DNA from 2 places in the Lysinibacillus sp. FSL P2-0066 genome. Region 1 is predicted to be linked to the other one. Evidence: riboswitches for the same ligand, from Rfam matches in the RefSeq annotation. Region 1 holds a riboswitch; the other holds the start of a gene.

Evidence for each region. Region 1 has a riboswitch for S-adenosylmethionine ahead of MKZ14_RS21225 (cyclase family protein). Riboswitches for the same ligand answer to the same signal wherever they lie in the genome.
Region 2: it holds a riboswitch for S-adenosylmethionine, as region 1 does, so the genes downstream of both, MKZ14_RS01860 (O-acetylhomoserine aminocarboxypropyltransferase/cysteine synthase family protein) here and MKZ14_RS21225 (cyclase family protein) in region 1, are expected to answer to the same signal.

What each region holds. Positions count from the first base shown of each region.
Region 1 covers NZ_CP150202.1:4,256,835-4,264,479, forward strand. Annotated here, with positions in the region: gene MKZ14_RS21205 (MFS transporter) at 77-1,261, shown strand; gene MKZ14_RS21210 (ABC transporter substrate-binding protein) at 1,420-2,370, shown strand; gene MKZ14_RS21215 (helix-turn-helix domain-containing protein) at 2,839-4,410, shown strand; gene MKZ14_RS21220 (hypothetical protein) at 4,527-4,931, shown strand; SAM riboswitch class I at 5,013-5,119, shown strand; gene MKZ14_RS21225 (cyclase family protein) at 5,207-5,944, shown strand; gene MKZ14_RS21230 (DedA family protein) at 5,975-6,571, opposite strand; gene MKZ14_RS21235 (Cof-type HAD-IIB family hydrolase) at 6,633-7,406, opposite strand.
Region 2 covers NZ_CP150202.1:372,955-380,599, forward strand. Annotated here, with positions in the region: gene chrR (class II chromate reductase ChrR) at 169-900, opposite strand; gene MKZ14_RS01845 (succinate CoA transferase) at 1,268-2,791, shown strand; gene MKZ14_RS01850 (DASS family sodium-coupled anion symporter) at 2,864-4,345, opposite strand; gene MKZ14_RS01855 (glycerol-3-phosphate acyltransferase) at 4,541-5,173, opposite strand; SAM riboswitch class I at 5,329-5,442, shown strand; gene MKZ14_RS01860 (O-acetylhomoserine aminocarboxypropyltransferase/cysteine synthase family protein) at 5,560-6,861, shown strand; gene MKZ14_RS01865 (hypothetical protein) at 7,194-7,580, shown strand.

The DNA.
Region 1 (7,645 bases):
AGTACTCTACACAACTTTTAGGTATGTATGAATATTACTACACATGATAAAAAAAATCAAAGGAGATATTAGTAAAATGACACAATCAAAAAAGCCAAATGCAAAATTGACATTGCTAGCACTTGCAATTAGTGCATTTGGAATAGGGTCCACTGAATTTATCAGTGTCGGACTTTTACCATTAATTACTGATGATTTTGGTATATCTTTAAGCACAGCCGGTTTAACTGTTTCTATATATGCACTAGGTGTTACTATTGGAGCTCCATTACTAACAGCCTTAACATCTCGTTTAAGTCGAAAAACAGTTTTACTGCTTGTAATGACTATTTTTATAGCAGGGAATTTAACTGCAGCTATCGCACCTGTTTTTTCAGTTCTGATAATAGGTCGTATAATATCAGCTTTAGCTCATGGTGTCTTTATGTCGATCGCTTCTGTTATAGCAGCTGATGTAGTTGAACCTAATAAACGAGCAAGTGCCATTGCCTTTATGTTTACTGGATTAACTTTAGCTACTGTGACGGGTGTCCCACTTGGTACATTTATTGGACAAGTTACAGATTGGCGTATGTCATTCATCTTTATTGTCGTTATTGGAATTATCGGTTTAATTAGTAATGCATTGCTAGTACCTAGCCAATTATCGAAGGGCAATCCCATCTCTATTCGTGATATTGGTAAGGTATTAGGCAATATTCGTATGATCTTAATACTATTCATTACCGCAATTGGATACGGCGGTGCTTTTGTTGTCTACACATATGTTTCACCTATTTTAGAGCAATATATGGGGTATTCACCACATACAGTCGTCATTATTCTAGTTGTCTATGGTATTTGTGTAGCTATCGGTAATACTCTTGGTGGTCATTTTGCTAACCAAAATCCGCTACGTTCAATCTTTATAATTTTTGTTGGACTTGCCTTAGCATTACTTGCCATTGGCTTCACTCTTGAATCACCGATCATCGGTTTAATCATGGTACTGACAATGGGATTATTTATGTTCATGAATGTTCCAGGATTGCAGCTATACGCCGTTCTACTATCTGAAAAACATGTACCATCAGCAATTTCAATGGCCTCAGCATTGAATATTTCCGCTTTCAACATTGGCATATTTTTAGGCTCATTTATCGGAGGCTTTATTATTCACCACCAATCGTTGGCGCATACGCCTATATACGGATTTTTGATGGTTATGCTAGCAGCAGTTGTTACACTTTTATGGTTACTTTTCGATAACAAAAAACAATAACTCTCTAAATTTCATTATGTATAAAAAAGTAGTAGAGAATGTGTATTGTTTGTTGATATGTTGTATCCTATAATTTACTTGAATCAAACGAGAATGATTATCATTCTAAATTAAGGGAATACCCTTACTGTTTTAGTAAATCTATAGGAGTGAATAAAATGCGTAGAGGTCGATATTTTTCATTTGTAGTTTTCTTTGCACTAATGTTCTTATTAAGTGCCTGTGGCTCAAATGAAGTAAAAGAGGATACAGCTACAGAAGAACAAACATCTAAAGATACAAGAATTGTAGAAGACGAGTTTGGAAAAGTAGAAATTCCTACAAATCCACAGCGTGTAGCTGCTATCTATTTGGAAGACTATTTAACTGCTTTGGATGTAAAACCTGTTGTGCAATGGTATCACCCATCTTGGGGAAAACAAGACTATTTAGGATTAGATGTTCCTGAGTTCGACATTACTGGTAGCATGGAAACATTATTACAAGCCAAGCCTGATTTAATCATTGTAGATGGCGCGGCGGATAAGGCAAAGTATGAGGAGTACTCAAAGGTAGCGCCTACTTACCGCTTGAAAGAAGATATTCTACAAGATCCACGTAAAATTGTAGAAACAATAGCTGATGTTTTAAATATTCCTGATAAAGCAAAAGAAATGGTTGATCAATATGAGCAACGTGTTTCCGATTTAAAAGCAAAACTAGATGAATCAATTGGAGACGAAACAGTTGCTGTTGTACGACTAAATGTAGCAGATAATACATTAGCGTTATTTGGCATTAAAAATCGCTACTCTGGCTATATTTACACAGAGACAGGCCTAACACCTCATCCATTAGCCCGTGATATGACAGAGTTCCACGAGGTTTTATCAGAAGAGGCTATCACGGAATTAGATGCGGATCATATCATCCTTTTCCCTTCAAACGGTACATGGGAGTCTAAAGAGAACCAAGAAGCCATTAAATGGTTAGATAGTACACTATGGAAAACACTCCCTGCTGTAAAAAATGGGCATGTCTATATTGCTGAGCGCACATATTGGCAATCTGGCGCAATCACAGCCAACTTGCTAAAGTATGATGATCTAGAGAAATGGTTCGTCAAATAATTTACAAAAGAAAGCTCTTAATGAGGGCTTTCTTTGGCTTAATGTTAAAAAACAAAATAATTTAATAGCACTTTTGTGAAGGGGAAAATGGATAGATGTTGTCACTCATCACTTCTTCACATTGAAATAAGTGCCTATCCTCTCTTTAATAGACTTTTTTGTTTCCTACAGCTAGTACGAAAGAAGAAAAGACACGTTAGCAGCATGGTTGATTGGAGTGGAGCCAGCGTCACTCCTAGGGGATTTAGCGTCACAGGTGAGACCTTGGAGCGAACGCAAGTGAGTGAAGCGGCTCATCAGACGCCCCCTGGAAAGGACGCTGGCGGAGCGGAAATCAACCCCCTCGCCTTGCTAAAAGGGCTTTTTCTGCTAGTCACATGATCTTTTTTCAACAACATGAAAGAAAGCTCTTAATGAGGGCTTTCTTTGTGTTGTTCTTCTAACTCAACAAAAAGGGGTGAACTATCAATGGGTAACTTAACACATGTTTATACGTTACAAAATATCTCTTATTCAATTCAACCGTCAAAAAAGTTATTGATTAGTAGTGATTTCTATACACTTTTCATCGTAATGAATGGTAGCGGAAAGCTAGAAATAGATTATGAAACTATTCATTTTAGTGAGGAAAAGTGCATATTGATACCGCCAAATAACACGGTTAGTATTCACATTCAAAGTGAGCACCTTTATTTTTATCAATTACAATTCAACATTGTCAATCTTAGCAATAGTCAGAACTCCTATAGTCATTTTACAAGTATCAGAGTACAACATCTTCTCCCTTTTTCACAATGTTATCTACTGCTAGAAGTCATCTATCAAAACCGGTTAGCGGAGGATGAACACACGATTTTTGAGCAGCATGTGCACTTTCAAGAGCTGATGTTATTGCTCTTGCATCAAATTATACCCAGGCAGATGCAAAAAAATGATCGCCAATCTGTTGAGCAGTCCATTAACCAATTACATAAACATTTTGAAAAAGAGTGGACGGTTGAGCAGCTAGCACAGTTAGCTGACGTCCCAAGATGGAATTATACGCGCATTTTTAAAGATATTACGGGACAAATTCCTCTTCACTATTTAAATAACATTCGTATTGAAAAAGCTAAGCAATTATTAATAACAACAAATGATCGAGTATATGAAATTAGCCAGTCTGTCGGATTTAATAATGAGTATTATTTCAATCGTCGTTTTAAAGAACATGTCGGCATTTCGCCAGGACAATATCGAAGAAGTCAAAGCAGCCATCTACGTGTATTTGCACCATTCTTAGAAGATTTCTTTGTTGCCCTTGGGATTACGCCAATTGCTCAATTCAGTCATTCAAAATGGGGAAAACAAGACTATTTAGGTCTACAGGAAGTGCCAGATATCGATGTACAAAATAGAGAAATGGATCGACTCCTTTACTATAAGCCAACTTTAATTATGCTAGATTCTGGTGTAGAGCGTTGGGAATCCTTTCCGCATTTAAATGAGGTAGCCCCCGTCTGCCATCTCTCACACCCTGGAGAGAATTGGCAATCTACGTTATTTAAAATTGCAGATCTAACAGGAAAAACCTCCTTGATACAAGACGTAATCCTACAATATGAAGATAAAGTACAACAAGCAAAAGGAATTCTTAGTAAATCCGTTTATGGGCAAAGTGTGGCATTTCTCCGTATTTCAGCCATTGGCATCACTCTATACGCTGGTCCTGAGTGTGGCTATACGGGCCCCATTTTATATCATGACTTAGGTTTAATGCCCCATTCACTAGTATGGAGTATTCCGCCCAATCAACGTAAAGCCCAACTGACATTTGATCGATTGATGCAATTAGATGCCGATCATTTATTTATTACATTTGATAAACAACATTCCATTCATGAGAATGAAGAACGTGCTATTTTAAAAACACCTACTTGGAAAAACCTAGAAGCTGTTAAAACCAACTGTGTCTATGAAGTAGACTTTTTAACATGGATGAATTATGGCATTTTATCACATAGTAAAAAAATTGATGATGTCTTGGATGTACTTGGCTAAAAAGGAAGCTCACTTTAGCTTCCTTTTTAAATGTTTAGGACAAACATTGTATTGTAAATAACACCGAAAGTCGTTTGGCTACATAAGATAAGATATCAGGCTATAGGATAGGAGGAATGATCTTGTATTACAATCCTTATCCGTATTTTGTTCATCCCTATCATTATCCAACATCGCCAATTGCAAATCATTTTGCCGTTAGACCCTTTTCTCAACATCTAGCAATGCCGACCAATAATCCTTTTCCACCTGTCGATACACACAAATTAAAAGCTTCAGCAACACGGATAAAGGCGATGATGCAGCAAGCTCAATTACTTACGGATAAAATAGATAGCTCCCAACAATTCGCACATGATTTAATGAATGCTGCTCAACTTTCAAATAAAACAGAGGTTGAAAAATTAATCACATCAACAGGCATTACGATGAAATTTGAAACGAACTATACACCAGACAGTTTTAGAATACGTCTTATTGATAATGATTGTTGTGGAGTCACCTTGAATTTGAATTGGTGAAAATTCCTAGTGAACTTGTAAACTATAAAAAACTATGCTAAAGTGTTTGTATTGTTATTTCTGAAAATTCTTATATTACTTTTCTTATCAAGAGAGACGGAGGGATTGGCCCGATGAAGTCTCAGCAACCAGCTAAACAGTATGGTGCTAATTCCAATTGGCAAAATGATCAGCCTTGAAGATGAGAAGAACTACCGTTGTTTCAGCAGGAGTCCTCTTCTATAAGGGGACTCCTTTTTATGTACCACTATTTTTAACAGAAAGCAGGGAAATAGATGTCTAATGAACTTTTACAAGCATTGCAATTATTAAAATCGAAACAGTGGGTTGACTTAACACATACATTCGGCCCTAATTCACCACATTTTTTTATGTTTGAGGACGCTAAATTTGAAACGTTATTCTCTCATAAGGATGGCTTCTTCGCCCAACAATTTACGTTCCCCGGTCAATATGGCACACATATCGACCCACCCATTCATTTTGTGCGAGATACTCGCTACTTAGAAGAATTAGAACTAAAAGAGCTTGTTCTCCCCCTTGTTGTCATTGATAAATCACAAGAGGCTGCAAGCAACCATGACTTTGCATTAAGTGTTGAAGATATTCTTGATTTTGAGGACAAGCATGGAGAAATAGAAGCAGGAACATTTGTAGCATTACGTACAGATTGGAGTAAGCGCTGGCCAGATAAAGAAGCTTTCAGTAATAAGGATGCAGATGGACATAACCATATCCCTGGCTGGGGTTTAGAAGCTTTACAGTTTTTACTAAAAGAACGCAAGGTAAGCGCAATTGGTCATGAAACATTCGATACGGACTCTGCCGCCGATTTTCGTAAAAATGGCAAGCTAGATGGTGAATATTTCGTACTTGAACAAGACACCTATCAAATTGAGCTAATGACGAATTTGGACAAGCTACCTGCGAAAGGCGCTATCATCTTCAATATCGTACCTAAGCCAGAAAAAGCATCTGGCTTCCCTGTGCGCTCATTTGCTATTTTGCCATAACATAAAAGTCGGTATAGCGTATACCGACTTTTATGTTTGTCCATTTCTTTTTTTGAATAGAAAGTAAGCAATGAGCATCCCTACAATAAATAAAAGGATAAGATAGATACTATAATGAGTCAGATAGTATCCAACAAATCGCCATTTCTCTCCAAGCATCTTTCCTAATGATATAAATGTGAACGTCCAGATAAATGCCCCTGTATAGGCAAAAAGCGCAAACTTTCTATAAGGATAATTATTAATAGCCGCAATATACGCTGTCAAATGACGTACCCCGGGGATAAAATAGCCAATTAATAATAGGGTAGGTCCTATTTTTGTAAACATCTTTTTCGTAAAGTCAATTTTTTGCTCTGTAATATGAATTTTAGGCCCATATTTCTGCAATAACGGTAAGCCAAAACGATAACCAATATAGTAGCTTAAGGTAATGCCTCCAACCGCACCAATCATTGCACTGACTAAAGCAGGAATATGTTCAAGACTTTCTCGGTAAACACTATAGCCTACATAAGTTAGAAACACCTCATCAGGAAGTGGCACCCCTACAATACCTCCAATTAGAATCACGATAATTCCAAAGTATCCGTAATGTTCAATTAGAGACTGCACGTGATGTGCCATAAATCATCCCACCTAAAATTTATTAAAATTTACCTGCTATATATAGTGTAGCCTCAGCGCTCTAAATGACTTGAAGCTGACGTAAAGCAAAATCGATACCGTTATCAGTAGATTTCTTTGTAACAAAATTGGCAGCACTTTTTAGAGCTGTGCTACCATTCCCCATGGCAATTCCTAATCCTACATACTCCAACATGTCAATATCATTATCCCCATCCCCAAAAGCAATCGCATTCTCAGGGTCGATGTTAAAATGATCCAGTACGGCTTTAATAGCTATTGACTTCGAAACATCCTGCTGTAATACATTCACAATATAAGGATGCCATCGCTGCAAAAATATATTCGAAAACTGGCTAGTATATCTTTTTTCAGCCAGCTCATCCGCATATAGACACATGAGAAAAACCTCTTCATCTACAATTTTTTCATTTATAAGTGGAAAATCCCGTAAAGATAAAGTTTCCTGCATCGCTCTTAAAGCTACTGGACTTTGTATGCTATTCATATATAGCTTCTCTGTAAAAAATGTTAGGCTATGCTGCTGTTCCTGTGCAAATGCCTGTACATTTCGGACAATTTCTTTGGCAATCGGAGTTTTATGTATGACAAGATCCTTATGTTTCACATAGGCCCCATTTGCAGTAATAAAGGTTTCAATCCCTAGCGCTTTTAACTCATAGCACATAGATAAGGGTCTTCCAGTAGCCGCTACAAGATGGATTCCTTTTTCTTGCAATAGCTGAATAGCTTGTTTTGTACTTTCTTCCACACAGCCATCCTCGTAATTAATCAATGTGCCGTCTACATCAAAAAACACGATATTATACTTCATTTTGAGCACCTCCTTTATAATCATTTAGAACCAATTTATAATTTTTCTCCCATGAAATATGTGAAAGTATTTTGACAAACTTTCAGCAAGCTATATAACTTCCATTGGCAACACCGATAAAAACTATTACAAGCGTATTTATAATAATATTTAACTAAAAATTCCTTGAATATTTTTAATTTAATAATTCTAAAGGAGTATACCAAAGAACACAAAATTGTTAAAATAATAGATAATAC
Region 2 (7,645 bases), 720 kb from region 1:
TTAACTATGAATGGAATAGTTGGAAAAGGAAAGAGTCTTTTCGTTTAATTTATAGATATAGTTAAATTAAGAAGTGTGGCAATATACCTGTATCGGACATAAGTAGGTAATAATTTTATGTAAAAAATGGAATTATTATCATACGATAGTAACTCCATTTCTGTTATACTATTTCCAATTAAACCCTTTTGTTGCTAAAAATTCTTTAATATGCGGACGTCGTTGCTCGATTAAAAAATCAGCCATTTGTTTTGTCCAATTATCAATTTTTCTGTTTGATGAACGGCTGTTATAATATTTTTCCATTTCCTCGTTGTAGGCTGGTAAAAGCTCTTCATATTTTTCAACATTGTATTCATTTTCATGTAATACAGCAGATACAGGTAAACGAGGTTTTACCTCATTGCGACGTGCTGGAACGCCGATTGTTAGCCCAAATAATGGGAAAACGTGATCAGGTAGATTGAATAATTCGCTAATTTCAGAAGGTTTATTGCGTACCCCTCCAATATAGCAAATGCCATAACCCATTGATTCAGCTGCAATAACAAAATTCTGTGCAAACAATGATACATCAGCTACACCAACAAGGACATTTTCAGCAGAATCGGCTACAATATCTACTCCTTCTAGTTTCCCAGCCATTTGAAGTCGCTTGAAATCTACACAAAAAACAAATGCCCCACCTGAGGTTTCATATTGACGTGGATTACCAGATAGTAAGCCTAATTTTTCCTTTTTATCTGCATCTGTTACCCAGATTACACTATAGGCTTGCACAAAATGGGATGTTGCAGCCATTTGTGCTGTTCCAATTAAATCTTCAATGATTTCTTTTGAAATCGGTTCACCATCATAGATGCGTACCGAGGAATGGCTACGTAATAGTTCTTTAACCATTAAAAACTCCCTCCTTTGTGTCTGTTCTATACCTTGAGCATAGCACGCTTTTCTAGCAAAATCGAATAATGAGGGATAAAAAGTTATACATCAATAATTTATAAATGTAGAAATTATCTCGTAAAGTAAAATATTTCATTTGATATAGATTAAATATTCTAAATAGTATAAAATTATAGGTGCGACTGTTTATTTGGTTGTGCTACCAAAAATTACAAAATCTTTATTCTCAAATGTTTAGACAGCATTAGCTATTAGGTGATGAAATGCTCCTGGAATAAAGATATAGCCTCTGACGGATGTCACAGATTTACTGGAACCAAATATGCAAGTTGAACAAAAATAAAGTGGAATGGAGGAATAGGGAATGGAAGAAAAATTTGCAAAAAAGCTTCGTCATGAACAATTACGAAGTAAGGTTGTAACAGCCGAAGAAGCAGCATCTTGGATTAAGGATGGCATGGTATTAGGGATGAGTGGATTCACACGTGCTGGCGATGTAAAGGTTGTACCTCTTGCACTTGTAGAGAAAGCGAAAAAAGAGGATTTCCAAGTAGATGTCTTTACAGGTGCATCACTTGGCCCTGAGGTAGACCAATACTTAGCAGAAGCAGGGGTCATTCGTAAACGCGGTCCTTTCCAAGCAGATGCTGGCATTCGTAATAAAATCAATAGCGGTGATATCACATTTGTCGATGCCCATCTTTCCCATAATGCTGAGCTTGTTCGTCAAGGTATTATTGGACCAATCGATTTTGCGATCATTGAAGCGGCTGCAATTACAGAAGATGGCTTATTAATTCCTACAACTTCAGTTGGTAACTCTCCTATTTTTGTGCAAGAAGCAGACCAAGTCATCATTGAATTAAACGTAGCACAGCTTGATGCATTAGAAGGTATACATGATATTTACGTGCCTGCACCACAAGGAAAGCGTGATCCAATTCCTTTACAGAATGTTTCTGATCGTCTTGGTATAATTGGAATTCCACTAGATTTAGATAAAGTAAAAGGCATCGTCATTTCGGATATATTAGATGCGCCATCAACTATTGTCCCCGCGGATGAAGAGACAGATGTTATGGCTACTCACTTATTAAATTTCCTACGTGAAGAGATTAAAGTAGGTCGCTTAACAACAAGTTTGCGACCAATTCAATCTGGGGTAGGTTCAGTAGCCAATGCTGTATTGCTAGGCTTTAAAGATTCTGAGTTTGAGAACTTAGAAGTTTATTCAGAAGTTCTTCAGGATGCAGTGTTTGAATTGATTGATGCAGGGAAAGTGAATTTTGCTTCTGCAACTTCTATTACCCTTTCTGAGCAAGTAGGAAACCGTGTTTATGGGAATTTTGAAAAATATGCTGATAAATTAGTGTTGCGCCCTCAAGAAATTTCGAATCAGCCTGAAATTATTCGTCGACTCGGATTAATCTCAGTGAATACGGCATTGGAATTAGATATTTACGGTAATGTTAATTCGACACATGTTTCTGGTACAAAGATGATGAATGGTATCGGTGGGTCTGGAGACTTTGCTCGTAATGCACGATTAGGGATATTTGTGACAAAGTCTTATGCTAAAGGTGGAGATATTTCGAGTATTGTCCCAATGGTCTCGCATGTTGATCATACAGAGCATGATGTTGATGTCATAGTAACTGAACAGGGCGTAGCAGATTTACGAGGACTTGCTCCAAAAGAACGAGTTGGGCTTATCATTGATAACTGTGCACATCCTGATTATAGGGAACAGCTGTGGCAGTACTTTAATGATGCCAATGAGGCAACGGGCGGACATCATACACCACATGACCTAGAAAAAGCACTATCATGGCACGTTAATTATGCGAAAAATGGTACGATGAAGGACCCTGCTTTCACGAAACAATAATACTACTTTAAAAGCCTTGAAGGACAGTTAGTCTGTTTCTTCAAGGCTTTTACGTTTTATTTAATCAAAGTCTTATAATAATCCAATCCATTTCCAATAAGTTGCAGAGAACAAAAGTACGAGAAGGAAACCAATAATGGTTAATGGAATGCCTGATTTCAAGAAATCCTTTGTTGTAAAGGAACCTGTACCATAGGCAAGCATGTTTTGTGGTGCACTAATCGGTAATAGGAAGCCAAAGCTTATGACGAATTGTTGCACAATAACAAAACCAACTTGATCCACATTAGCCGTTAATGTGGAGGCTAAAACGATAAACACAGGTATAAGTGCTGAGGCTAAGCTAGTTGCGCTTGCAAAGCCTAAATGAATCAAAATGTTAAATAAAGTTACGAGTGCGATTGTTGCTAGTAAAGGCATTGCATCTAGCCCAAGTGAACCAAAAACTTTATCTGATAACCATGCAGCACCTTTCGTATTCAGTAAAATGGTTCCTAGCATAATGCCTACAGCAAAGACGATAATTGTCCCCCATGGAATATGAGGCTCAACTTCCTTCCATGAATACACACCAATTTTAGGCATTAATAGAATAGCGATAGCAACTATTGTGACTGTGGTCGTATCGAAGGGATGTAATTTACCTTCAGTTGCCCAGAAAAATAGTAAAACTAAGGAAGTAACGATTAAGCGAATTTCAGGAGCCTTTAATGGGCCAAGCTCTGCAAGCTGTTTTTTGATGACCTCTTTACCACCTTCGATATTGCTAGTCTCAGGTTTAATTAACGCAATCATAATGAAAAATAAAACGATCGACATAATAATCGAGAAGGGAGCAGCGTAAAGTAGCCAAGCACCCCAGGAAATATCCACATTAAATTGCTCTTGGATAAAGTTTAAAGCCACCATATTTTGAGCTGCTGCAGTTTTAATGCCGATATTCCAAATGGAAACGGCTTGTACCGAAGTAATAACTAGCAAAGCAGCAAGCCGACTATCACGTGGTAAACCAAATGCTGCCACCATTCCAAGCAATATCGGTACTACAGCGCCAGCTCGTGCTGTAGCAGAAGGAACAAAAAATGCGAGGACGATAGAAACTAAAATGGCGCCAAATACGATAGCCTTTGTTTTCGTTCCTACCAGTGAAAGAATCCACAGAGCAAGTCGTTTATGTAGATTAGTAATTTGCATTGCAGCCGCTAGAAAAAGAGCTGCTGCTACTAAAGCAACGGCAGAATTACTAAATCCACTTAAGGATAATTTTAATGCGCCAGCTGTTCCTAGCTCTGTAGATGGGTCATCCATTGACGGAGCGAGTCCTAGTAAAACAGTTACTAGTGCAATGATCATGGCCGAGCTAACAGGATATGAAACAGCCTCTGTTACCCAAAGGATGACTGCAAAAGCTAAGATGGCTAAAGCTCGTTGCCCAGCTATAGGTAAATCGCCGTTATTAGGTAAAAAAGTAATAATGATTAGTAAAGCGAATGCTAAGCCAATCCATAGAGGCTTTAAGTTACGTTTTGTAGCTGCTTGTTTTGGTGAAGACATAATTTCTCATCCTTTCTACGATAAAAATGACGATTATTATCCATAACATCGGACTCCGTAATGTTTTATTAAGATAAGAATATGTCTATTTTATTGTAGAAAAAAACCTGTGTAAAATAGATGTTTTTTACAGCAATATTAGTAGATAAAGAGAAAATATATGGTCACACAAAATACAAAAATATCCATAAAATATTATTTCTTTTTCTTAAAAGCAGTAGTTACTTTAGGCTCTGTCCCATTAACTAAACGTTTAATATTTTCTATATGCAGGATGATAGCTATGCCAAAAAGAAGGACAGCTATAATGGTTGGGCCAATGCCTGGAATCCATAAATAAGTTGCTGTACAAAAAACGAGATAAAATTCTAGAACACCTACAATTAAATAATTTGTTGCAAAGGATAAAATAACAAATAAAATAAGTGCAAATAAACCAATCTTCCAATCAACAGCAAGTAAAATACCAATGATGGAGGCCGTTCCTTTCCCGCCGTTGAAGCCCATATAGAATGGGAAATTATGACCTAAAATAACCCCAGCAGCCATAATGTAAGTAAGCAGCCATATTTGTTCTTGTGTCAAATGAGTGGCATCCGCTAGATAAAAATGTGCACCGATAATAGCGACAACGCCTTTGCCGATATCAATGAGGGCTACTAAAACGCCATATTTCCAGCCAAGGGAAAGAGTAGCATTCGAGGCACCCGCATTTCCGTGGCCAGCTTTTTTTAAATCAACCCCAGATAAAAATTGAGCCACTTTAGAGCCGTGAATACAGCCTATTAAATAGCCAATCATAAGAAAAATGATCACGGCCTTTACCATAAAAATACTCCTCTCAAAATTTTTTCTAAAATAGTGTATGCGTTCATATTACGTATAAGAGCAGACAGAAGTTTCGGAAAAAATAAAATTTACATGTTGACAGAAAAAAACTCTATGTTTATACTGTGTAACAACGATGGAAATTGAATCTCATACTCTTATCAAGAGCGGCGGAGGGATAGGCCCTATGATGCCCGGCAACCAGTAAGTAATGAGCTTACTAAGGTGCTAATTCCTACAGATTCTAACTTGGATCTGGCAGATAAGGGGAGGAAAACTTGCAACCGCAACCCTCTTCTTAGCTGAAGAGGGTTTTTTGTTTTCTACAGAAAAATCCTCCTCATCTCCGGTACCATCGTAAAAAAATAACCATTTGGAGGTACACAATGACAAATTTTAAACCAGAAACATTGCTGTTACATGGTGGTCAAGAGCCAGACCCAGTGACGGGTTCTCGGACAGTTCCAGTCTATCGCTCAACTGCTTTTGTATTTAAAGACACTGCTCATGCGCAACGTCTTTTTGCCCTAGAGGAAGCAGGGAATATTTACACACGAATTACCAATCCGACTGTTGATGTGTTTGAAAAACGTGTGGCTTTATTGGAAGGTGGAACAGCAGCAGTAGCACTTTCATCTGGTGCAGCGGCTATCGCATTTTCCATTTTAAATCTAGCTGGAGCTGGTGATGAGATAGTAGCAGCTAGTTCTTTATATGGCGGTACGTATAATTTATTTGCTAACACATTACCAAACTATGGTATTAAAACAATTTTTGTAGATGAAACAAACCCAGAGAATTTCAATGCGGTGATTACTGATAAAACAAAAGCTGTCTTTGCAGAAGTTTATGGTAATCCAAGCTTAAAGGTTTTAGATATTGAAGCAGTAGCTAAGATTGCACATGATAATGGGCTACCACTAATTATTGACAGCACGTTTGCTTCTCCTTATGGTTCTACACCTATTGAATATGGTGCAGATGTTGTTGTTCATTCAGCAACTAAATGGATAGGAGGCCATGGTACAACCTTAGGGGGCGTTGTTGTAGACGCTGGTAAGTTTGATTGGGCTAGTGGGCGATTCCCAGGTTTTACTGAACCAGATGCTTCTTACCATGGGTTACGCTATGGAATTGATACAGCTTCTGCTGCTTTTGCTACAAAGCTACGCGTACAATTATTACGTGATTTTGGTCCAACATTAAGTGCAGATGCTGCCTTTAATTTATTGCAAGGGTTAGAAACGCTTCATTTGCGTATCCCTAAACACAATGAGAATGCATTGGCAGTGGCTGAATATTTACAAAACCACCCATCTGTGGAGTATGTAAATTATAATGGCCTAGAAGATTTCCCGACACATGAGTTGGCAAAAAAATATTTAAGAAATGGCTTCGGTTCAGTGCTTACATTTGGCATCAAAGGTGGACGTGAAGCTGGGCGAAAGCTTATTGATAGCGTGAAGCTATTTTCACATGTAGCAAATGTAGGTGATGCTAAGTCATTAATTATACATCCTGCTTCCACTACCCATCAGCAGCTATCAGCAGACGAATTAGTTCAAGCTGGTGTAACCGAGTCGCTCATTCGCTTATCCATCGGTTTAGAGGCAGTAGAGGATATTATTGCTGATTTAGATCAAGCCATTACACAGGCAACAACAAGTGAACAAACTGTAGAAGCTTAAGATTTAGAACAGAGGGAAGAATGGTGTAGCGTTTACGTATTTTCTCATTCGATTTGCCTCATTTGGTAATGCGTTAAACGTTGCTACATCAACTATTTACAACATCCGTTAATTATCAGAACCTTATAAAAAATAATACCAAGTAATTTTATATGTATTATTGACTTAATTAAATCCATGCTATATACTAGGAAATAAGTTAAGAGTACGGAAATTATTGTTAAAAAGGAAAATGTTTTCATAAGTGCTCCCCCACTTTTGAATATATAGAAGAGTAGTTGCCTAGCCAGTAACTGCTCTTCCAAAAAACTGATGATAAAGGAGTGTTTAAAATGGGTAACATCTATAGTGCGCAAAACATTGTATCCTATCTAATATATGAGCTAAATGAAGGACACGTTTTTGTCAACAATAAATCCATTCAACACCTTCTTACATCAGTCGAAAAGAAATGGCAACAAGTTTTTGGTCATACAGCATTTCAAGAACAAGTTTTTACTGAAAAAGAAGACTATACTGTTAAGGAAGTATTTGAGACATATGAACAGTACGGTGTGAGCCATATCTCACTTCCTGCCACAGAGATTTACTTAAAGTATGGTACATTTCAATTAGTGGAACGTACGTATGCAATACCAGATTTTACAGAAGAAGAAATTAGTCTTGTTCAACACGCTTTAGAACAATATCGCTATCAATTGCTTTCAAGAGCAAGTTAAAATCCCCTCATATTTTTATGCTCATTCTCTGCTGCTACAGGGAATGAGTTTTTTCTTTAAAGGGA